DNA from 4 places in the Pseudarthrobacter niigatensis genome. Region 1 is predicted to be linked to each of the others. Evidence: riboswitches for the same ligand, from Rfam matches in the RefSeq annotation. Region 1 holds a riboswitch; each other region holds the start of a gene.
What was found. Region 1 has a riboswitch for S-adenosylmethionine ahead of J2T23_RS05735 (DUF1737 domain-containing protein). Riboswitches for the same ligand answer to the same signal wherever they lie in the genome.
Positions count from the first base shown of each region.

Region 2: it holds a riboswitch for S-adenosylmethionine, as region 1 does, so the genes downstream of both, J2T23_RS04350 (aminotransferase class V-fold PLP-dependent enzyme) here and J2T23_RS05735 (DUF1737 domain-containing protein) in region 1, are expected to answer to the same signal.
Region 3: it holds a riboswitch for S-adenosylmethionine, as region 1 does, so the genes downstream of both, J2T23_RS10910 (bifunctional o-acetylhomoserine/o-acetylserine sulfhydrylase) here and J2T23_RS05735 (DUF1737 domain-containing protein) in region 1, are expected to answer to the same signal.
Region 4: it holds a riboswitch for S-adenosylmethionine, as region 1 does, so the genes downstream of both, J2T23_RS12285 (cobalamin-independent methionine synthase II family protein) here and J2T23_RS05735 (DUF1737 domain-containing protein) in region 1, are expected to answer to the same signal.

Region 1 is NZ_JAUSTB010000003.1:104,466-109,742, forward strand. Features, by position in the region: gene J2T23_RS05715 (UDP-N-acetylglucosamine 1-carboxyvinyltransferase) at 1-734, shown strand, start outside; gene J2T23_RS05720 (glutamate--cysteine ligase 2) at 802-2,028, shown strand; gene J2T23_RS05725 (O-succinylhomoserine sulfhydrylase) at 2,157-3,365, opposite strand; gene J2T23_RS05730 (rhodanese-like domain-containing protein) at 3,366-3,776, opposite strand; gene J2T23_RS05735 (DUF1737 domain-containing protein) at 3,773-4,048, opposite strand; SAM riboswitch class IV at 4,062-4,177, opposite strand; gene opgC (OpgC domain-containing protein) at 4,344-5,277, shown strand, end outside.
Region 2 is NZ_JAUSTB010000002.1:276,832-282,108, forward strand. Features, by position in the region: gene J2T23_RS04350 (aminotransferase class V-fold PLP-dependent enzyme) at 1-1,400, opposite strand, end outside; SAM riboswitch class IV at 1,437-1,550, opposite strand; gene hisN (histidinol-phosphatase) at 1,703-2,515, opposite strand; gene rsgA (ribosome small subunit-dependent GTPase A) at 2,560-3,675, opposite strand; gene aroA (3-phosphoshikimate 1-carboxyvinyltransferase) at 3,659-5,044, opposite strand; gene J2T23_RS04370 (DoxX family protein) at 5,051-5,277, opposite strand, start outside.
Region 3 is NZ_JAUSTB010000006.1:112,224-117,500, forward strand. Features, by position in the region: gene J2T23_RS10890 (DeoR/GlpR family DNA-binding transcription regulator) at 1-69, shown strand, start outside; gene J2T23_RS10895 (CPBP family intramembrane glutamic endopeptidase) at 134-913, shown strand; gene J2T23_RS10900 (HNH endonuclease signature motif containing protein) at 1,423-3,105, opposite strand; gene J2T23_RS10905 (VOC family protein) at 3,429-4,067, opposite strand; SAM riboswitch class IV at 4,228-4,343, shown strand; gene J2T23_RS10910 (bifunctional o-acetylhomoserine/o-acetylserine sulfhydrylase) at 4,387-5,277, shown strand, end outside.
Region 4 is NZ_JAUSTB010000007.1:95,336-100,612, reverse strand. Features, by position in the region: gene J2T23_RS12300 (YegP family protein) at 29-400, opposite strand; gene J2T23_RS12295 (adenylosuccinate synthase) at 621-1,910, opposite strand; gene J2T23_RS12290 (M14 family zinc carboxypeptidase) at 2,146-3,210, opposite strand; SAM riboswitch class I at 3,439-3,544, shown strand; gene J2T23_RS12285 (cobalamin-independent methionine synthase II family protein) at 3,558-4,766, shown strand; gene J2T23_RS12280 (uracil-DNA glycosylase family protein) at 4,967-5,277, shown strand, end outside.

The DNA.
Region 1 (5,277 bases):
ACATGGTGCAGGACCTCTGCTTTTACCTGCAGATGCTCGGGGTGGCCATCGAGGGCGTGGGAACCACCACCCTGCGGATCACCGGCAGGCCCGTGATCGACGCCGAGATCGAGTATTTCCCGTCCGAGGACCCCATCGAGGCCATGAGCCTGATTACGGCCGGCATCGTCACCAACTCCGAGGTCACGGTCCGCCGGGTCCCCATCGAGTTCATGGAAATCGAACTGGCCACGCTGGGCCAGATGGGCCAGAAGCTCGAAATTTCCGGCGAATACATGGCCCGCAACGGCCGCACCCGGCTGGTGGACGTCACCACCAAGCCCTCCGAGCTGCGTGCCCCCGAGGACAAGATCCACCCCATGCCGTTCCCCGGGCTGAACATCGACAACCTGCCCTTCTTCGCCGTCATTGCAGCTAACGCCCATGGCCAGACCATGATCCACGACTGGGTTTACGAGAACCGGGCCATCTACCTGACGGAGCTGAACCGGCTCGGCGCACAGGTACAGCTGCTGGACCCGCACCGGATCTACGTCAACGGCCCCACGAAGTGGCGCGCCGCCGAGGTGGGCTGCCCGCCGGCACTCCGCCCGGCCGCCTGCCTGCTGCTGGCCATGCTGGCCGCGCGGGGCGTGTCCGAGCTGCGGAACATCTATGTGATCGAGCGGGGCTACGAGGACCTGGCGGAGCGTCTGAACACCATCGGCGCCAAGGTGGAGTACTTCCAGGACTAGGCATTCATCCTTCGTCATGAAGGGCGGCGCCCCTGTGAATGCCCGGCGGGCGCGGCAGAATATTCGTATGCGTACATTCGGCGTCGAGGAAGAACTCCTGATTGTTGATCCGGAGTCCGGGGAGCCGCTTGCCCTGGCCGACGCGCTCCTCGCTGGCCGGCGCGTGGCAGCCGATGATGCGCCGGTGGAGCTGGAAAGCCGCCATGCCGGCAACCAGGCGGATTACGACGACGAGATGGGCTTGAGTGCCGAGCTCAAGCTTGAGCAGATCGAGACACAGACCCGGCCGTGCACCGACTACGGAAGCCTGCTGGAACAGATCCGGGCCGGCCGGGCGCTGGCGGACCAGGCTGCCCAAAAGCACGGGGCCCGGGTTGCGGCGCTCGCCACCTCTCCCGTGGCCTCGCCCAGCCACACCACGCCGGACCCGCGCTATGCCAGGATGCTGGAACGCTTTGGCCTCACCGCCCAGGAGCAGCTGACCTGCGGTTTCCACGTCCACACCTTCATTGAATCGCCGGAGGAAGGCGTGGCGGTCCTGGACCGAATCCGCGACAAGCTGGCGGTGCTCACGGCACTGAGCGCCAACTCGCCATTTTGGAATGGCGTCCCCACCGGCTTCGAAAGCTACCGGACCCAGGCCTGGAACCGCTGGCCCACTGCGGGCCCGGCAGGTATTTACGGGACGTATCCCGCGTACCGCCGCGTGGTGACCCGGCTGCTGGACAGCGGCGTCATGCTCGATGAGGGCATGCTGTATTTCGACGCCCGTCTCTCCCGGAACCATCCGACGGTGGAAGTGCGGGTGGCGGACGTGTGCCTCCGTGCCGGGGACGCAGCCCTCATCGCGGTGCTGGTACGGGCATTGGTGGAATCCGCGGGCCGGGAATGGCGCGAGGACGTGGATCCCGCGCCCGTACCCACAGTCCTGCTGCGGATGGCGTCCTGGCAGGCCAGCAGCGCCGGGCTGAGCGGCGAACTCCTGGACTTCGGCAACTTCAGGCCCGCACCGGCCGCGGACGTGGTCCGTTCCCTGGTGGACTACCTGGCCCCCGTCCTGGCCGAACAGGGGGAGCTGGCCCTGGCCAGGCAGGGGGTGGAGGACATCATTTCCCGCGGAACCGGGGCCGCTGAACAGCGCCGTGCCCGCGACAAGGCCCTGGCGGGGCAGCCGCCTGAGGACATGGGGTTCGGTGCCGTGGTGCGGCAGGCGGTCCACCTGACGATGCGCGACACGCTGGACCTGTCAGACATGGCGGACACGCCGGAGCTGCTGCGCGTGCGGCAGGCCTGACCTGCCGCTTGGGTTGCCGGTCCGCGGCATGCATATTCCTTTTCGACGCGCACACTCCTTTGCGCACGCCACATTCCGTGCGCGCCAGGGAATCTGCGCGTCGAAAACGGGGAGGCGCGTCGAAAAGGCTAGATCTGCTTCAGCGCCTGCTCAAGGTCGCGGAGGAGGTCATCCGGGTCCTCGAGCCCCACCGAGAGCCGCACCACGCCGTCGCTGAGCCCAATGGCGGCCCGCCCCTCCGGGCCCATGGCGCGGTGGGTGGTGGTGGCCGGGTGCGTGATCAGGGACTTGGCATCACCGAGGTTGTTGGAAATATCGATGATCCGCAGCCCGTCCAGGAGGGCGAATGCCGCTTCCTTGCCGGAACGCCCGCCGGTCGGGGCCAGTTCGAAGGTCAGGACCGTTCCGCCGGCACTCATCTGCTTAGCGGCCAGCCCGTACTGCGGGTGCGACTTCAGGAGCGGATACTTCACCCAGCCCACCGCCGGCTGTTCCTCCAGCCATTCAGCCAGCCGCAGCGCGGTGGCGGACGAGTGGTTGACGCGCAGGCCCATGGTTTCCAGGCCCTTGGTCAGGACCCAGGCGTTGAAGGCGGACAGTGCGGGGCCGGTATGGCGCATCAGCTGCTTGACGGGTCCGTCGATGAATTCCTTGGTGCCCAGGATGGCACCGCCCATCACCCTGCCCTGCCCATCGATGTGCTTGGTACCCGAGTAGACGATGACGTCGGTGCCGAGGTCCCCGCAGCGCTGCAGCAGGGGAGTGGCAAAGACGTTGTCAGCCACCACGGTGGCGCCGGCCGCATGCGCCAGCTCACTGACGGCGGCGATGTCGACGATTTCCTGCATGGGGTTGGACGGGGACTCGAAGAAGACGGCGGTGGTGGGCTTGGACAGGGCTTCGCGCCACTGGTCCAGGTCCGGACCGTCCACGAAGACCGTTTCCACACCCCAGCGCGGGAGGATCTCGTTCAGGATCACAAAGCACGAACCGAACAGCGAACGGGCAGCCACCACGCGGTCGCCGGCAGCCAGCAGGGCACCCAGCGCGGTGAACACGGCAGACATGCCCGACGCCGTCGCAAAGCAGGCTTCGGTGCCTTCCAGCAGCCTGAGCCGTTCCTGGAAGGTGGCAACGGACGGGTTGCCGTAGCGGGAGTAGACAAAGCGCTCGTCCTCGCCGGTGAACGCGCGTTCAGCTGCCGCAGCGGATTCGTAGACGAACCCGGAGTTCAGGAAGATGGCCTCGGACGTTTCCTGGAAGTTGGAGCGGTCCAGGCCGCCGCGGACTGCCTGCGTATCGGGGTTCCAGCCGGGGGCGTCTGGGTTGAAGGTCACTTAGTTCTTTCCGAGGTTGGTGGGGAGGCCGCGGTTCTTCCAGCCGTTGACGGTGCGTTCGCCGTAGCGGTCCGGCTCGCCTTCGAAGCCCTCCAGCACGTTGTAGGCCTTAAAACCGGCCTGGGTGGCGGCAGTTGCAGCCGCGATGGACCGCTGGCCGGAGCGGCAGAGGAAGAGCAGTTCCGCCTGGGGATCCTCCGGCGCCTGCGCCTGGAGGTCCTTGACGAAGTCGGGATTGGGGATGCCGCCGGGGAAGGTCCACTGGATGAACAGGGGATCGTTGTCCGTGGCCTTGGTGTCCGGGATGCCGATGTGGGCCCATTCGCCCTCGGTGCGGACGTCCACCAGGATGGCGCCCTGCTCCAGCTTGGCCCATGCTTCCTGGGGCGTCAGGTCTCCGGCGTAGCTCATGCGTGGCCCTCGCCGTCGAAATCGCCTTCAAGGCCGGCGTCGAGCTGGTCCACCGCTGTGGCGACGGCGGCATCGGCTGAGGCGATCGCGGCCGGAAGGACGATTGCCTGCGCCACGATGACGCTGGTGCCGTTGAAAGTAGCTGCCGGGCTGCCGTGCAGCACGTAGCCGTCGGCGAGTGCGGCGGAGATCCGCTCGCAGAATTCACGGGTGTCCGCGCCGGTTATCAGGCGGTAGGACAGTCTTTCGTCAAGGGCGGGTGCGTCGGACACGACGGATCTCCTTCTCTCACGCTTGCAGCTCGAATCGGTCGATATGCCGAGTATTCACCTGAGGCACCCCGCCGCGAAAGGGAGGGTTGCCGACCGGCAAGTCAGGGCTTGGCGCCGGTACTCATTACTCCCCAAAAACGTAACACCTGCCGCGCCAAGCCGCATCGCCGACGTCGTCATGTTCCGTCATTGAGCTGCCCGCCATGCGGCACGTAGCCTGCTGCGGACCGATAAGGTTCATACCGGGGGCGCCGCCCCGTATCCAGAGCAATGAGTACCGGGGGTCCTTGTCAGCATGCGGGCACACGTATCGCACCACCGCGCCGCCATCCGGCGTAACCGGCCGCGCTCCGCCGCGGCCTTCCTGGCCGCGGTTCTCATCGCCCTCCTGGCAGTGGTGGCCCCGGCAGCCCCGGCGCAGGCGGCCGGCCCCGCGCCGGACAAGGGCAAACCCTGGCTGGGGGCGGTCCTCGAATGGGGTGAGGATACCGCCGCGGGCTTCAGCGACCGGCTGGGCGCAACCCCGGCGCTCTACGGCCATGACATCACCATGCCCTACCGCGAATCCGAGCGGAATGACATCGGGGGCTTCCTGCAGCAGACCGCAGCGAAGGGCGCCCACGCCATGCTCACGGTCAAGCCGTCCGTGCCGCTGGACCAGCTCGGCGCCGCGGAGGCGGAAGCGTTCGCAGCGCAGGTGCGCGACCTGACCGCGGGATTCAAGGGCCAACTGCTGGTCCGCTTTGCCCCCGACATGAACGCCAGCTGGGTGGCCTGGGGCCAGCAGCCGGCTGCGTACCGGCAGGCTTTCCAAGCGGTGTCGGCAGCCTTCAGGAAGGACGACGGCGGCCGGGCCACCATGGTGTGGGCGCCCTACCTGGGGAAGGACTACCCCTTCGACCGGAACCGGAATGCGCCACAGCCGGGAAGCGACGGGTTTTCCCTCCTGGATACAAATGGGGACGGAACCTGGAACGGGAGCGACAGCGCCTATGCCCCGTATTACCCGGGCGACGACGCGGTGGACTGGGTGGGGTTGGCCGCCTACCATGACGACACTGCCGGCGCGGCCGCCGTCAACTCCCTGCCGCACGCCGGCGAACTCGAAGACATGCTGACGGCCTCCGGCAACGAAAACTTCTACGGCACCTACGCCGAAGGACATAAAAAGCCCTTCCTGCTCCAGACCTCGGCCTTCTACAGCCCTGCATCCGGCGGGGCGCCCGAGG
Region 2 (5,277 bases), on a different contig from region 1:
GGGGCCGCGCCGGCCGTCCCGGGGGTATTGGGTGCCCAGTGCGGGTAGGTGCGGAAGTCGTTGGCGGGCACCCAGCGGCCTGCGTCCACCACGTAGTCCCACCCGAGTCCGTTGCTGCGCAAAGCCCGGATACCGGCAAGGAGGCGTTCAGCATCTTCCAGCCGCGAGCCCACGCCGAAACTCGCCCGGAGGGAGCCGGACGGCAGGCCCAGGCGCTTCAGCAGGGGATGGGCGCAGAAGCGTCCGTCCCGCAGGCCCACGCCGTGCTCTGCGGAAAGGTAGGCGGCCACCAGCCCTGCGTCGTAGCCCTCGACGGAGAAGTTGACCACGCCGATGGTGTCCGTTTCCGGATTGGTGTCCTTGAAGATCTGGTGGACGGTGACGCCGTCGATGCCCTGGAGGCCCTCCACCAGGAAGGAGCGGATCGCGGACTCGTGCGCATGCCACCTGTCCTGGTCGAGTTCGGCGATGACCTGCGTGGCGCGTGCCAGGGTGGCGGCGCCGAGGACGTTCGGCGAGCCTCCTTCGTGGCGGGCCGGCCCGGTGGCCCAGCTGACGCCGTCGAGCCGTGCTTCCTTGACCGCCCCGCCGCCGGCGAGGTGCGGGACGCCGGAATCCAGCCAGTCAGGCCGGCCTACCAGGACGCCTGCGCCGAACGGCGCGTACAGCTTGTGGCCGGAAAAGGCGAGGTAGTCGACGTCGTCCGCGCTGATGTCCACCCGGCGGTGCGGCGCGAGCTGGGCCGCGTCCACCACGATCCGGGCGCCGTGCTGGTGGGCCAGCGCGGCCAGGGCCCGGATGGGGAGGATCTCGCCGGTGACGTTGGAGGCGCCGGTGACGGCCAGGAGGCTGACGCCGCCCTGTTCGAGTTCGGCGCGGACCGCGTCAAGGGTGCCGGCGATGGTGTCCGCGGCAACGATGCTGCGGTGCGGGACGCCCTGCCACGGCAGGAGGTTGGCGTGGTGTTCGATGTCCAGGTAGAGGACGTCACCGGCGGGCCGTCCGTCCGTCCGGGGCAGGCAGCCCGCCAGGAGGTTCAGCGAATCGGTGGTGTTCCGGGTGAAGATGACCGAATCGTCCGGCCGGCCGCCCACGAAGTCCCGGACGATGCTGCGTGCGTTCTCGTACACGGAGGTGCTGATCTGGGAGGCGTACCCGGCGCCGCGGTGGACGCTGGCGTAGTAGGGCAGGATCTCGTTGAGGTAAGCGGACACCACGGAGAGTGCAGGGGCCGATGCCCCGTAATCAAGGTTGGCGTACCGCACGTGGCCGCCGGTTATCAGTGGTGCTTGGATTTCGGCCCCGGTGACTGCAGCGAGCGGGCGGCCGGCGGCGGCACGGCGTTCGGCAGCAACGGCGGATTCGGTGACGGGTTTGGGGGAGACGGTGGCAGTTGTCACAGAGACCTCACTTGTGTACAGGACTCCGGCGTACGGAATCCGCGCTTGCCGCATCCACTCCGGACCGGCCTGGTCGTCACCCGGGGCACCCCGCCGCGAATGGAGGGTTGCCGGCCAGCAAACCGGGGTTTTGCGCTGGCACTCGTGACCTGCATAAAAGCGTAGGACATGGGGCGGCCAGGCTGGAAGCCGGGCCAATTGTTAAGGGCTTTATTACGCAATATCGAATAAACGACGCCGGACACCTCCTTCTGAAGGTGTCCGGCGTCGCAATATTCGCCCAAGCGGGCAAACCGTGGCAGTTACAGCAGATCGTCCAGGTAAGGGTTGAGACGGTGCAGGACCTCGGAGTGCAGGATCGAGTTGGTGGCCAGCGCGTTCCCGCCGAACGGTCCGTCCTCGCCCTCGAGGGAGGTGAACCGGCCCCCGGCCTCGACCACGATTGGCACCAGCGCAGCCATGTCGTAGAGGTTGAGTTCCGGTTCGCAGGCGATGTCCACGGAGCCCTCTGCCACCATGCAGTACGACCAGAAATCGCCGTATGCCCGGGTCCGCCAGACGTCCTCGGTCAGCCCGAGGAAATCGTCGAGGTTGCCGCGTTCCTTCCAGCCGCTCAGGCTGGAGTAGGAGAGGGAGGCGTCGGAGAGGCTGGACACGTTGGAGACGCGCAGCCGGGTGGCAGCTGCCAAGGACCTGCCCATGTAGGCGCCCATGCCCTTTGCCGCCCACCAGCGCTTGCCGAGGGCCGGGGCGCTGACCACGCCCACCACGGGTTCGCCTTCGTCCACCAGGGCGATCAGGGTGGCCCAGACCGGGACGCCCCTGACAAAGTTCTTGGTCCCGTCAATGGGATCGATGATCCAGCGCCGTGAACCGTGCCCGGTGCTGCCGAACTCCTCGCCCAGGACGGCATCGCGGGGACGGGAGCGGGAGAGCTGGCCGCGGATGGCTTCCTCGGCTGCCTTGTCGGCGTCGGTGACGGGCGTCAGGTCCGGCTTGGTCTCAACGTGGAGGTCCAGGGCCTTGAAGCGGCTCATGGTCTGGTCATCCACGGAGTCGGCCAGGACATGGGCCAGGCGCAGGTCATCGTTGTAGCTCGAAGCGGGTTGGATCATGGTTACAAACTACCGTCTGCGGACGCTTCTGCCGGGAGAACGCGTCAGTTGACGCTGCCGAGCTCCTTGGTTTCCTGTGCTTCCATGCGCGGATCCGTGCCGAGCAGGCGCCGGAGCGACGCCAGGCGTGCCGGGCCGGTGGGACCTGCGTGCCCGCCTGCCACCCAGTCGTCGAGGCCGCAGTTCACCGCGTTTGCCGTGTGCTTGCACCCGCGTTCACAGTTTTCGATGCCGGGGGAGAGGTCCGGGAAGGAGCGCAGGATCCGGTCCGGGTCCACATGGGCCAGTCCGAAGGAACGGATACCGGGGGTGTCAATGATCCAGCTTCCGGCCGGCGCGTCAGCCAGGCGCAGGGCCAGGGCCGACGACGACGTGTGGCGGCCACGTCCGGTTACGGCGTTGACGCCGCCGGTGGCCCGCTCGGCACCGGTCAGCGCGTTCACCATGGTTGACTTGCCCACGCCGGAGTGCCCCAGCATCACGGTGACCCTGCCGTCGAGGTGGGCGCGGAGGGCCGCCACCGCAGTGCTGTCCAGCCGGGCGGAGAGGCCGTCGTCAGAGCGTGCGTCGATCCCGGAAGCCTGTGCGTCGGCGGTCTTGCTGATGATCACCGGGAAGTCCAGGTGCGTGTAATTGGAGAGGAGCTCGGCGGGGTCCTTGACGTCGGCCTTGGTGACCAGCAGGATCGGCTCGATCCCGGCGTCGTAGGCAGCCACCAGGGCGCGGTCGATGAATCCGGTGCGGGGTTCCGGGTTGGCAGCCGCCACGACGATGACCAGCTGGTCCGCGTTGGCCACCACGGCCCGCTCCACGGGGTCGGTATCGTCGGCGCTCCTGCGCAGGAGGGTGTGGCGGTCCTGGATTTTCACCAGGCGGGCCAGCGTGTCCGGCGCGCCTGACACGTCCCCCACGAGCGAGACGAAGTCTCCCGCAACGACAGGTGACCGGCGGAGTTCACGGGCACGCGCTGCGATGACGACGCGCTCGTTGTCCGAGTCCTCGCCCACCACTGCCGTGTACCGGCCGCGGTCAACCGTAATGATCCGCCCGGTAACGGCGTCGTCATGGCTGGGCCGGTCTTTGGTGCGGGGACGGGAACCTTTCTTGCTGGGGCGGATCCGGACGTCGGATTCGTCCCAGGAGTCAGTGCTCCGCGCCACTGCCACGCTCTTCCGGCCGCGGTACCTCGGGAGCAGCCTGGGCCAGCATGCCGGCCCACAGCTGCGGGAAGTCGGGCATGGTCTTGGCGGTAGTGGCGATGTCCTCCACCTGGACGCCGCTTACCGAGAGGCCCAGGATTGCCCCGGCAGTGGCCATGCGGTGGTCGGCGTAGCTGTGGACGACGCCGGCGTGCAACGGGGCTGGCCGGATGACCAGGCCGTCGCTGGTTTCCTCGGCGTCGCCGCCGAGCCGGTTGATCTCGGTGACCAGGGCGGCGAGCCGGTCAGTTTCGTGCCCGCGAAGGTGGGCGATTCCGCTGAGCCGGGAAGGCCCCGTGGCAAGGGCACAGAGTGCCGCGACCGTAGGAGCCAGTTCACTGGTGTCGGCGAAGTCGCCGCCCTTGATTTCTGGGCCGCCGGTGACGGTCAGGAGTCCGTCCTCCAGGGTGACCGTGGCTCCCATCCGGGTGAGGATGCCGCGCCAGAGGTCGCCCACCTGCTGCGTTTCCGTGGGCCAGTTGGGGATGCGGACGGTGCCCTGCGATGCCAGGGCCGCTGCCAGGAACGGCCCAGCGTTGGAGAGGTCCTGTTCGATTCTTTGGTCGAAGGCCTGGATGGGTCCCGGGGCCACCACCCAGTGGTTGGGGACCGAATCGTCCACGGAGACGCCGGCGCCGCGGAGGACAGCCACCGTCATGTTGATGTGGTCCAGGCTTGGCACCGGTTTCCCGACGTGCTCAAGGTGCAGGCCGTCGTCGAACCTTGCTCCCACCAGCAGGAGGGCGGAGACGAACTGCGACGAGGCGCTGGCATCGATCACCAGGTGGCCGCCCCGGACCGCGCCGGTCCCTTCCACCACGAAGGGAAGGGACGACGGCGTGCTCCCGTCCTCGGCGGAAACCGCGACGCCCAAGGCTTTGAGGGCTTCGATGATGGTACCCATGGGACGCTTCCGGGCGTGCGGATCACCGTCGAACACGGTGGCTCCGCTGCGGAGCGCCGCAAGTGGTGGGACGAACCGCATGACGGTGCCGGCCAGCCCGCAGTCGATCCTGGTGGTGGATGGCGCCGCTGACGCCGGGATCGGAACAACTTCCAGGTCAGGACCAAAGGCGCCGTCGCCGGGCACTTCGCTGATGGTGGCGCCGAGCTGCCTCAGTGCATCGATCATCAGCGCGGAGTCCCTGGAGTGCAGGGGAGCCCGAAGGCGCGATGGTCCGTCCGCCAGGGCGGCCAGGACCAGGTACCTGTTGGTCAGGGACTTCGATCCGGGCACCGTCACGGTTGCATTGACGGGCCGGGCCGCAAAAGGCGCGGCCCAGTACTGGACAGGCGTTCCGGATTCCCGGGTAGCAGCTGCTGCGGTCATTCGTGCCTAGGCTCCCGCGGCGTGTTCGACGGCGCGGCGTACAGCCTTGTCCGCCTTGTTCAGCTTCTTGGTGGTGGTCCTGCGGGCGTCGGCGGCCAGGTGCGAGGCGTTCCGTCGCGCGTCGGCGGCAAGGTGCTCGGCGCGCCAGGCCAGTCCGGGCTTGCCTGCCGTGTCCACGGAGGCGAGCAGGGCACCCCCGCTCAGGGAGACGTTCTTGAGCAGCTGGTTCCGGC
Region 3 (5,277 bases), on a different contig from region 1:
GGGATCTCTGCGCGCGACAAGGCAGCCTTTGAAGCCAACGGCACGGAAGTGATCGTGGCACCTGCCTGATACTCCCGGGAGGCTGGGGGAGTTCCGTCAGGCAGGATCCAGAAACTGAAGGCAAGATGGGAACATGCTGGTTCCCTCCCGCCGTCGACTGCGGCTCGAAGTCTGGATCGTCCTGGGACTGTCCCTGGGCCAGTCCGCCATCTACTCCGTGGTGCAGCTGCTGGACAAGATGACCCGCGCCCCGCTGGCCGAGGGCACGTCCACCCTGAACCGCTCGCAGAGCACCCGCGAGTATTTCGACCTGACGTACCAGCTGCTCGACATCATCTTTGCGCTGGTTCCTGTGCTGCTGGTTCTCTACTTCCTCACCGACCAGCGCCAAGCTTCCCCCGGCGACGCACGGAACTCCGGTTCAGCATTCCAGAAGCTGGGGTTCAACTTCGCCCGGCCCGGAATGGACCTGCTGCAAGGCCTGGGGCTGGCCGCGCTGATTGGGATACCGTCCTTGGGGCTCTATTCGGCTGGCCGGGCGCTCGGCATCACCACAGCCATCATCCCCAGTGCCCTGGACGCCTACTGGTGGACCGTTCCAGTCCTGGTCCTCTCGGCGATGCGCCACGCGGTGCTCGAGGAAGTCATCGTGGTGGGGTACCTGATGGACCGCTTCGGCAAGTTCGGCTGGAGCACGCCACTGGCCATCGCCGTGAGCTCCGTGCTGCGTGGCAGCTACCACCTTTACCAAGGCTTCGGTCCCTTCATTGGCAACGCTGTGATGGGGGTGGTCTTCGCCTGGCTCTATACGCGCACCAAGCGCGTCATGCCGCTGGTCATCGCCCATGCGCTGCTGGACATCGTGGCATTCGTCGGCTTCAGCCTCTTCGGCAAGGCCGTGGGGCTGGGGTAGCTGTACAGCTATGGCCGCCGCGGTCTGCCGGTACCCGACTGAACGACCGCTGGGCGGTGGTCCGGCCTGCAGTAGCCCTAGTTGCGGGTTCTTGTTGATTCCAAGCATGCCTTCGTGAAGTCTTGCAGCATGGGTGGGGGACTACGACACGGATTGGCCTTGGGGAGTGCCGTCTTGGCGTTGGCCGGATGTTTGCTCATTGGGCGATTGTGGAGCATCCATGAACAGACGTCGGACTGGGTGCTCTGGCCTCGAGAGGTTCCTTCCAAAGTCCAGTTTGCCGGGCGCGAGTACAACTGCGGTCCTTACCCGGAGCCCGCACGGACTGATGTTTCCCTCCTGACGGTCCAAGGCAAAACCGCCGGTGGAGCCGACATCCTCGCCGCGCCCTCCTCCGACGAGGCCCGAGTATTCATCGTCGTGAGAACTGCCGAAAGAAATGTTGGCTGCGGCCTGCTGGGCGGCCCCTAGCTCCGGCCACGGCCTGCGCGCTGTTTTCTGCCCTCACATCAGGTGCAGCAGCACTGCCAGTCCGCCTGCGGGTCAGCGGGCAGCTCGTAAAACCTGGCATGGAACTCATCCCACAGGGGATCCGCGGGGCAAAGCTCGCCGGGGTCCAGGACGTCCTCACTTGGTGGTTCTTCGACAGGAGGATCAGACCACGGCGGCATCGATGCGAGGAACTGCTGCCGCTGCGCGTTCTCCGCTGGCCCGGTGGCCTCCAATTCAACCCCTGCCACAACGGCACCCCGAACAGCGTGCGGTGGCAGGCTTCCCGGTGGCCAGTGGGTTGGTTCTGATTCCTGTTGTTCGGGGTTGTAGTGGCGTCCGGTGGGTGAGGTCCAGCCCGGTGGGTCTTTGCTCGTGGCCGGGCCGGGGGCCCATTGGCTGTGATGTTTGAGCCGATGGTGCTTGCGGCAGAGCTGGGCCAGGTTGCTGACGTTGGTGGTGCCGCCGTGTTCCCACGCTTGGAGGTGGTCGGTTTCGTTGTCGGGGGTCTTGTTGGTGCAGCCGGGGACGTGCATTGGGCATCGCGCAGCCTGATCCAGCGTTTGATGGCCCCGGTAAGCCGGTAGTTTTTGCGGCCGATTTCCAGGGGCGCCCCGTCCCGTGGGTCGACGAGGACCCGGTAGAACGACTCCGCGCCACCGGCGACGAGTTTGCGGGCCATGGATGCCGGGATTGGGCCGAAGCCGTCCAGCACTGCTGGTTCGTCGGTGAGGCCGAGGAGCGAGAACACGGGCACGGTGACCAGGACGTCGGCCCGCGGCGCAGGGACCTTCCCGATCCCGGTGACACCCTGCGTGCCCGGGGCGGTGCTGGTGGGGACCCTCACCCGCCGCCCGGCCGGCGCCGAGCAACAGGGATGCGGCGATGTCGGGGCGGAGCTGGCTAAGCGTGCGGGGTTCGTCTGGTCCCTGGAGGCCGCGGGCGGTGGCGGTGGTCCGGTTCCAGATGGCGCACGCGGTATCGCCGGGAAGGTAGAGGGAGATCCAGGCCATGCCGTCCCGGTCCGGGGTGTATTCCATCCGCCGGTCCGCCACCCCTTTCGCATGGCGCTTTTGGATCGATTCGGGGTGGTGGCGTTCCCGCCAGCCCCGGATCTTGGCCCGGAACCGGGACGGGACCAGTTCACCGGGCGCGGCACCCCGGGCCGGATCGGGCGTGGCGGGGTCGAAGAAATGCGCCACCAGCCCGGCAGCCCCGACAGCGTCAAGGCCTTCGGTTTCGTCCGCGACAATCCGGGCGTGCTGCCACGACATCACGCCCGCCGCCAAGGCGTTCATGACCAGCGGCAGGGAACAAATCCGCCGGGACTGCTCCACCAACGCTCCCGCTGCCCCGGAACTAACCGTCAGGACCCCGGCGATCTCCTCCACCACCGACATCTGCGCGTAGGTACGGTCCTGGACCGAGGCGTCCGGCGGGGTCATCGCCTCCTGGAACCCGACGGCGTCGACGGCGTCCTGCGCCTTCACCCCTGCAAGCTGCGCCTCCAGCCGGGACGCAACCTCCAGCCGCTCCAACCGGATCTCATACCGCCGCTGCAACACATCCACACCAGCACCAACACCGAAACCAACATCCAAGCCGGAAGCCAGAGAAGCGTCCTCACGCTCCAGCGCATCCAGGGCAGCAACAGAGGCACGAACACCCTCCAACACCACCCCAAGACCACCGCCGATTCCCATACCCACATCATCCAACGAGGGTCTGACAATTACAGATCAAGCCGGTGCCGCTGCCTGCGCAGGTGAGCCGGTGCACCGAAGCGGGCCGCCGTCGTCGTACGTTTTCGACGCGAAGGTTGCCTGTCGCAGCCCAAATGTGTGGCGCGAAAAAGAGCACGCGTGGCGTAGAAAAAGACGCGACCCTCACTTTGGCGCGGCAGCCGCTTAAATGGATTCGGCCGCCATTGGGTGGTGACGCCGTTGTCACCACCCAATGGCGGCCGAAGTTTGCCCGGGCACAACCCGGGGACCTCCCCGGAGTGGTCCGGGAGGAAGGGGAAGGGTCAGATGGTGACGGCTCCGTTGGCGGTCTCAAAGGTGACCGAGAGGATGCCCGGCGTACCGTGCGGGGCCACCCATTCCACCGCAACGTCCTCGAGCGGCTTCTCCACGGGCTCACCGAGCCACTCGGTGACGCGCGAGGCGGAACCGGCGATGGTCAGGCAGCTCATCTTGAGGTTGCTCTCGTAAGCGTGGGACGGGTGGAGGGAGGGGTCGCCCTCCCACTTGAGCATGTACGGCACCTGGGGATCGGCGATGAGGCCCAGGATGCCAATTTGCTTCCAGACCAGCTCGCGGCCGTCCGGGAACTTGCGGTTGCCGTTCACGGCAGCGCGGCCCAGGCGTTCCTCGAAGGGGGCGAGGTCGTCCACTTCGACGCACCAGCCCATCCAGCCGCCACCGGCAGCGGAGCGGGCACGCACCGCCTGCCCGAACGGTGCCTTGTCCGACGCCGGGTGGTCGAGGACCTCGACGACTTCGAGGTACTTGTGGCCCGCCAGGGGGATGATCATATTCCGGGTTCCGAAGCGGGGGTGTACGCCACCCTTCACTGCCTCAACGCCGAGGGCAGTTGCAATACGTTCGGTAGTGGCCGCGAGGCCATCGTGTTCACAGGCGTAAGAGACGTGATCCATGCGCATGCGAACATCTTGGCACTTTGTGATCGGGCTCTCAGCTAAGGGTACCCTTACTGGCATTTTGGGTGGCCGCCGTCCCTGTCCAAATGCCCCTGGGCCTGCGCCAAGACCATGTTCGTCACAATGCTGTCCGGGCCGGATTGAAGTTCCTAGACTGGGCCCAGGTCATGAGTGCCAGCGCCAAGCCCCGGCTCGCTGGCCGGCAACCCTCCATCCGCGGTGGGGTGCCCCGGGTGAGGACCAGGCTGTCCGGCAATGGCCGGAGAGCAAGCGCGGCCCGTGGTGCTCCCAGCATGCCGGGCCCATGTCATAGGAGACTGAGATGTCCAACGGATGGTCCTTCGAAACCCGCCAGATCCATGCCGGCCAGGAGCCTGACAGCGCCACCGGAGCCCGCGCCCTTCCCATCTACCAGACCACGTCCTTCGTGTTCCCCAGTGCCGAGAGTGCGGCCAACCGCTTCGCCCTGGCCGAACTTGCACCCATCTACACCCGCATTGGCAATCCCACCCAGGACGCCGTCGAGCAACGGATCGCAAGCCTTGAAGGCGGCCTGGCGGCATTGCTGCTGAGCTCCGGCCAGGCCGCGGAGACGTTCGCAGTGCTGAACATCGCCGAGGCAGGCGACCATATAGTGGCCAGCCCCAGTCTTTACGGCGGAACCTACAACCTGTTCGCCCACACGTTGAAGAAGTTCGGCATCTCGGTGACCTTCGTGGCTGATCCTGACAACCTGGACCAGTGGCGCGACGCCGTGCAGCCCAATACCAAGCTCTTCTTCGGTGAGGTGGTGTCCAACCCGCGCCAGGACGTGCTTGATATTGAGGGCATCTCCGAAGTGGCCCACCAGGCCGGCGTGCCCCTGATCGTGGACAACACCCTTTCCACCCCCTACCTGATCCGCCCATTGGAGTGGGGCGCGGACATCGTCATCCACTCGGCCACCAAGTACCTGGGCGGCCATGGCTCGGCCATCGCCGGCGTCATCGTTGATTCCGGCAGGTTCGATTTCGGCAAAGACCCGGAACGGTACCCCGGCTTCAACACCCCGGACCCCACCTATAACGGCCTGGTCTACGCACGCGACCTCGGCGAAGGCGGCGCGCTCGGCGCCAACCTCTCCTACATCCTCAAGGCCCGGGTGCAGTTGCTGCGCGACCTTGGCTCGGCGGTCTCGCCCTTCAACGCGTTCCTCATTTCCCAAGGCCTGGAG
Region 4 (5,277 bases), on a different contig from region 1:
CTTCTTCAAAAAAAGTTGGAAATCATTTTCAGCGGGTAGCTGTCCTGGTCCACCGGGGCACAATGGCGTGCCGGCGGGGTGCCACTGCCGGCACGAAGGCGTGCGCCAGGGCGGGCGTGCGCTCCTCGCTGCATACAGGTACGACGGCGGCGGGCAGCTCCACCGGGATGGCGGCAGCAGCTGCAGCGGGTACAGGCGCGGAACGGGAGACGGCCCCCGCGGGACAGAGATCGGTGACCAGGCCGGTTCCGGCACATTCGCGAACCGCGGCTATCCCGGCCACCACGGCGGCTTTGTCCTCGAACGGGCCCGAGACGGCGATCACGGCCCCGTCCGGAGCCAGGAGCCGGAACCTGAAGAACGAATCAGCGTCGATGAATGCTTCAAATTTTCCGGCCATGACGATCCTTCCTTGGGCACCAGGTGGTACAGACGAGTCTGGCGGCGGCACCGGAAGCCTCACAAGACCGTGCGCGTTAAGCCTGTGTAAATTCGCTTTCCGGCTGCCAAAAACAAGCGGCAGGCCACCTGCGAAGGTGGCCTGCCGCCGTCGTAGTCCCCACCCGCTCCCCAGCCCCGCAAACGCGGCCAGGGAACCCGCGGGCGTGGGCCCACAAAATCTAGTCCTTGATGAGGTCGTTCACCACGATGGTCTGGTCCCGGTCCGGGCCAACGCCGATGGCGGAGAACCGGGTTCCGGAAAGCTTTTCCAGGGCCAGCACGTAGTTGCGCGCGTTCTCCGGCAGGTCTGCCAGCGTCCGGGCTCCGGTGATGTCCTCGGTCCAGCCGTCGAAGTACTCGAAGATGGGCTTCGCGTGGTGGAACTCGGTCTGCGTCATGGGCATTTCGTCGTGCCGGACACCGTCCACGTCGTAGGCGACACATACCGGAATCTGCTCGATGCCGGTGAGCACGTCCAGCTTGGTGACGAAGTAGTCAGTGAAGCCGTTTACGCGGGAGGCGTGCCGCGCCAGGACCGCATCGTACCAGCCACAGCGGCGCGGGCGTCCGGTGTTGACGCCAAATTCGCCGCCGGTCTTCTGCAGGTACATGCCCATCTCATCGAAGAGTTCCGTGGGGAATGGGCCGGCACCAACGCGGGTGGTGTAGGCCTTGATGATGCCGATGGAGCGGGAGATCCGGGTAGGGCCGATGCCGGAGCCCACGGAGGCACCGCCGGCGGTGGGGTTGGAGGAGGTCACGAACGGGTAGGTGCCGTGGTCCACGTCCAGGAAGGTTGCCTGGCCGCCCTCCATCAGGACTACCTTGCCCTCATCCAGCGCGGAGTTCAGGACCAGGGTGCTGTCGATGACCAGCGGGCGGAGCCGCTCGGCGAAGGACAGGAAGTACTCCACGATCTCGTCCACCACCACACCGCGGCGGTTGTAGACCTTGACCAGGAGTTCGTTCTTCTGCCGCAGCGAGCCTTCCACCTTCTGGCGGAGGATCGATTCGTCAAAGACATCCTGGACGCGGATGCCCAGCCGGGCAACCTTGTCCATGTAGGCAGGGCCGATGCCGCGGCCGGTGGTGCCAATGGCCCGGCTGCCCAGGAAGCGTTCAGTTACCTTGTCCAGCACCTGGTGGTACGGCGCCACCAGGTGGGCGTTGGCGGAGACCCGCAGCTTTGAGGTGTCGGCGCCACGCGCCTGGAGTCCGTCGATTTCCTGGAAGAGGGCCTCCAGGTTCACCACGCAGCCGTTGCCGATGATGGGAACGGCGTTGGGGCTGAGAATGCCGGCCGGCAGAAGCTTGAGTTCGTACTTTTCACCGCCTACGACGACGGTGTGCCCGGCGTTGTTGCCGCCGTTGGGCTTGACGACGTAGTCAACACGGCCGCCCAGCAGGTCGGTGGCCTTGCCTTTTCCTTCGTCGCCCCACTGGGCTCCTACGATCACAATTGCTGGCATGGGATCCTCCCCCATTCGTTCGGGCTGCCCGGGCCCGGCCACCAGGTGGCAGGCCGATGCAGCGCCGTTCATGAGAATGCCCCGAACAGACCGGCCTTCGCACAGCCGCAGCACGGCGCAGCGAAGCAAGAGTTCCGGGGCTCTTACCACCCAAGTTTAGCCGATAGGGCACTTCGTCCACTGTTGTGGCCCGCCGCGGCCGTTTCTGCCAAAAGGCCGCGGCGGGCGGTGCCGCCTATTCGTCCTCAGCCTCCCCGGCGGGGCGGGACGTCTGTTCGGCGAGTGTGTTCCAGAAGGAGGTGTCGGCGTCGGCAATGGACCCGTCCGCGATGGCTGCGGCCGTGGAGGTCAGCGTGGTGACAGTCTGCTTGATCAGGTAGCCGTTGCTGCGCTGCCCGAGAGCATAGCCGTCCAGGTAGTGGTCCGACATGCCGCGCATCTCGAAGAGCAGGGTGGCGATGCCGTACTCCACGGAGATGCCGTTTCGGCTGATGGTTTCGGCGCTGCCGCCCTGGTACTTGCCCAGGTGTCCCCAGCCGGTGGAGTCGACGTTGTTGAAGACCACGGCGCCAAGCTGCTTTGATTTTTCGACGACGGCGGGGTCGGCGTTGGGGGTGGTGGGGTACAGGATGGAGCCGGATACCAGCTTGCCGTCACGCTCGGCCCGGGTGCCCTGGTGGTGCAGGTCGATCATGTAGTCGATCCGGTACTTGCGCATGACCTTGTTGTGCAGCGCCTGGGTCTCCGGCTGGACCTTGGCCACATGGTCGCGGTTCAGGTCCACGCCCTCGGCGTTGTAGCGGGTGAGGTTGCGGTCCCCCTTGGCAAGGTAGTTTTCCAGGGAGAAGTTCACGTCCCCCATGGCCCCGTCCGCATTGAGCATGGGCACCACCAGGATGTTCACGCCTTTGAGGATGTCAGCGGATTTACCGGCCCCCAGGTGCTTGATGAACTCCATGGCGCCCTCGGTGGTGAGCTGCTCGTTGCCGTGCTGCTGGGTCAGGTACAGAATGGTGGGCTTGGCGGGGTCCGAAATGTACTTGACCAGGTGGATGTCGCGCCCCTTGACCGTTTGCCCGATGACCTCCAGCTCCATTGCCGGCTGGCGGGCGTCCTGGTCCTTCAGGAACGAGACCATCTGTTCGTACGTGGCGAGCTTGGAGGTGGTGATCTGGCCGTTGCCGTCGTAATTGGGGCCTTCGCCCACAGCGTGTGCCAGCGGGGCGGGACCTGCGACGACGGCCAGCGCCAGGGCTCCGGAGGCGGCGAGGGTCCTGAAATTTGCCAGGGATTTCTTCACAGTGCGTTACCTCTTTCGAGTGCATCGGGGCGCCACCGGCCAGCTCCGTTGCGGCGGTGGCATGTGACCTCACCCAACCAAGCTTAACGAAACCTGTCAACAAGCTGGACAAAGTCTGTAAGTATGCTGCTGCCCGCCGGGCAAGGGCAGGGAAGCAGCCGGGCAGCGGGCCGCGACATAAAGCGGCACGGACTTGCCCCAAGGTGGGTCTCCCGATTTAGTGAGAGTGAACCATCCGGAGCGGCCGAGAGACCTGGCTCGATGACGCCGCAGCAACCACGGTCCAGCAGGATTCCTGCCGGACCGAAGGTGCTACTGCCAGGACCGATGGAAAGGAAGATTCCAGCATGCCCCTGAACACCGACCACATCCGCGTCACCCACGCCGGATCGTTGCCCCGCACCCCGGAACTCATCGCGGCCAATGCCGCCAAGGAAACCGACGGCGTCACCCCTGAATTCCTGGACCTCCTGGAAACCTCCGTGGTGGACGTGGTCCGGCGCCAGAAGGACCTCGGGATCGACATTCCCAACGACGGCGAATACGGGCACACGATGGCCAACTCCGTGGACTATGGCGCCTGGTGGAACTACTCCTTCGCACGGCTGGGCGGCCTGGAGCCAACCAATGTGGACCGCTGGGCCGATGCCCAGGTGCACCGCTCCTCCCCCGGCAACATTGTCCTGACCTCCTTCCCCGACAGGCGCGACCGGCAGGCGTTCAACGAGGCCTACAACGACCCGTCCTCGGGCATCCTGTCCCACCGCAAGAGCGTGACCCAGCCCAAGATCGCCGGACCCCTGACCTACACGGGCCAGGACCTGGTGGCATCGGACATCAAGAACCTGAAGACCGGCCTCGCCGCCGCCGGGTTGTCGGACGGCTTCGTGGCATCCCTCTCTCCCGGCTCGTGTGCCCGCGTGGCCAACGAGTACTACAAGTCCGATGAGGAACTTGTCTACGCCTGTGCCGATGCCATGCGGGAGGAATACAAGGCCATCGTCGACGCCGGCCTCACCGTGCAGCTCGACGATCCGTCCCTGGCCGAGAGCTGGGACCAGATCAATCCCGAGCCCAGCCTGGAGGACTACCTGAAGTTCATCCAGCTGCGCGTCGAGGCCACCAACTGGGCCCTCCGGGACCTGCCCCAGGAACAGATCCGGCTGCATGTCTGCTGGGGTTCCTGGCACGGCCCGCACACCACGGACATCCCTTTCGCCGACATCATCGGCTCGGTGCTGCAGGTCAACGCGGGCGCATACTCCTTCGAGGCAGCCAACGTCCGCCACGAACACGAATGGCGTGTATGGGAGGACACCAAGCTCCCCGAGGGCAAGGTCATCATCCCGGGCGTCGTGTCGCATGCCACCAACGTGGTGGAACACCCCGACCTGGTGGCTGACCGCATTGTCCGCTTTGCCGACGTCGTGGGCCGCGAAAATGTCATTGCCTCCACCGACTGCGGCCTGGGCGGCAGGGTGCACCCACAGATCGCCTTCGCCAAGCTGGAGGCCCTCGGCGAGGGTGCTCGCCGCGCCACCAGCCGCCTCTGGTAGTCCGTCGTACCGCTGCGCCGGCTGTGCCTTCCATCACCGGAAGGGGCGGCCGGCGTTTCGTTTCCCCGGGCTTGGTAAACTGGCAGAGGCCGACCAGGAATCGGCCCACCCCAACTAACCGCCGTTGATGATCCGCGCCGCCGCGCGCCCATTTTCACCGGTGGAAGCAATATCAATCCCCGCAGGAGAACCAGCACTTCATGACAGCCCTGGCCCCAGAAACATTCCACGAACAGCTCATGAGCCGCCGCTACGAACCCAGCGTTGCCGCCGTCAATGAACTGTGTGATTCCCTGCAGGAGGCCAAGCCCGGAACCGTGGTGCCCTATGTGGACCCGATGCACGACGTTGAGGAATGCCGCATCATCAGTCTGTTCTCCAACATCGGCGAGGCGGACCCGTCCGGCTTCATCACTGCCGGGGACCAGGACGCCGCGACCCGAATGCTGGGGCTCCAGTGGAAGCTGGGGCTGCGCCCCGAGTTCGTGATGCCGTGGAACGTCCACCCCTG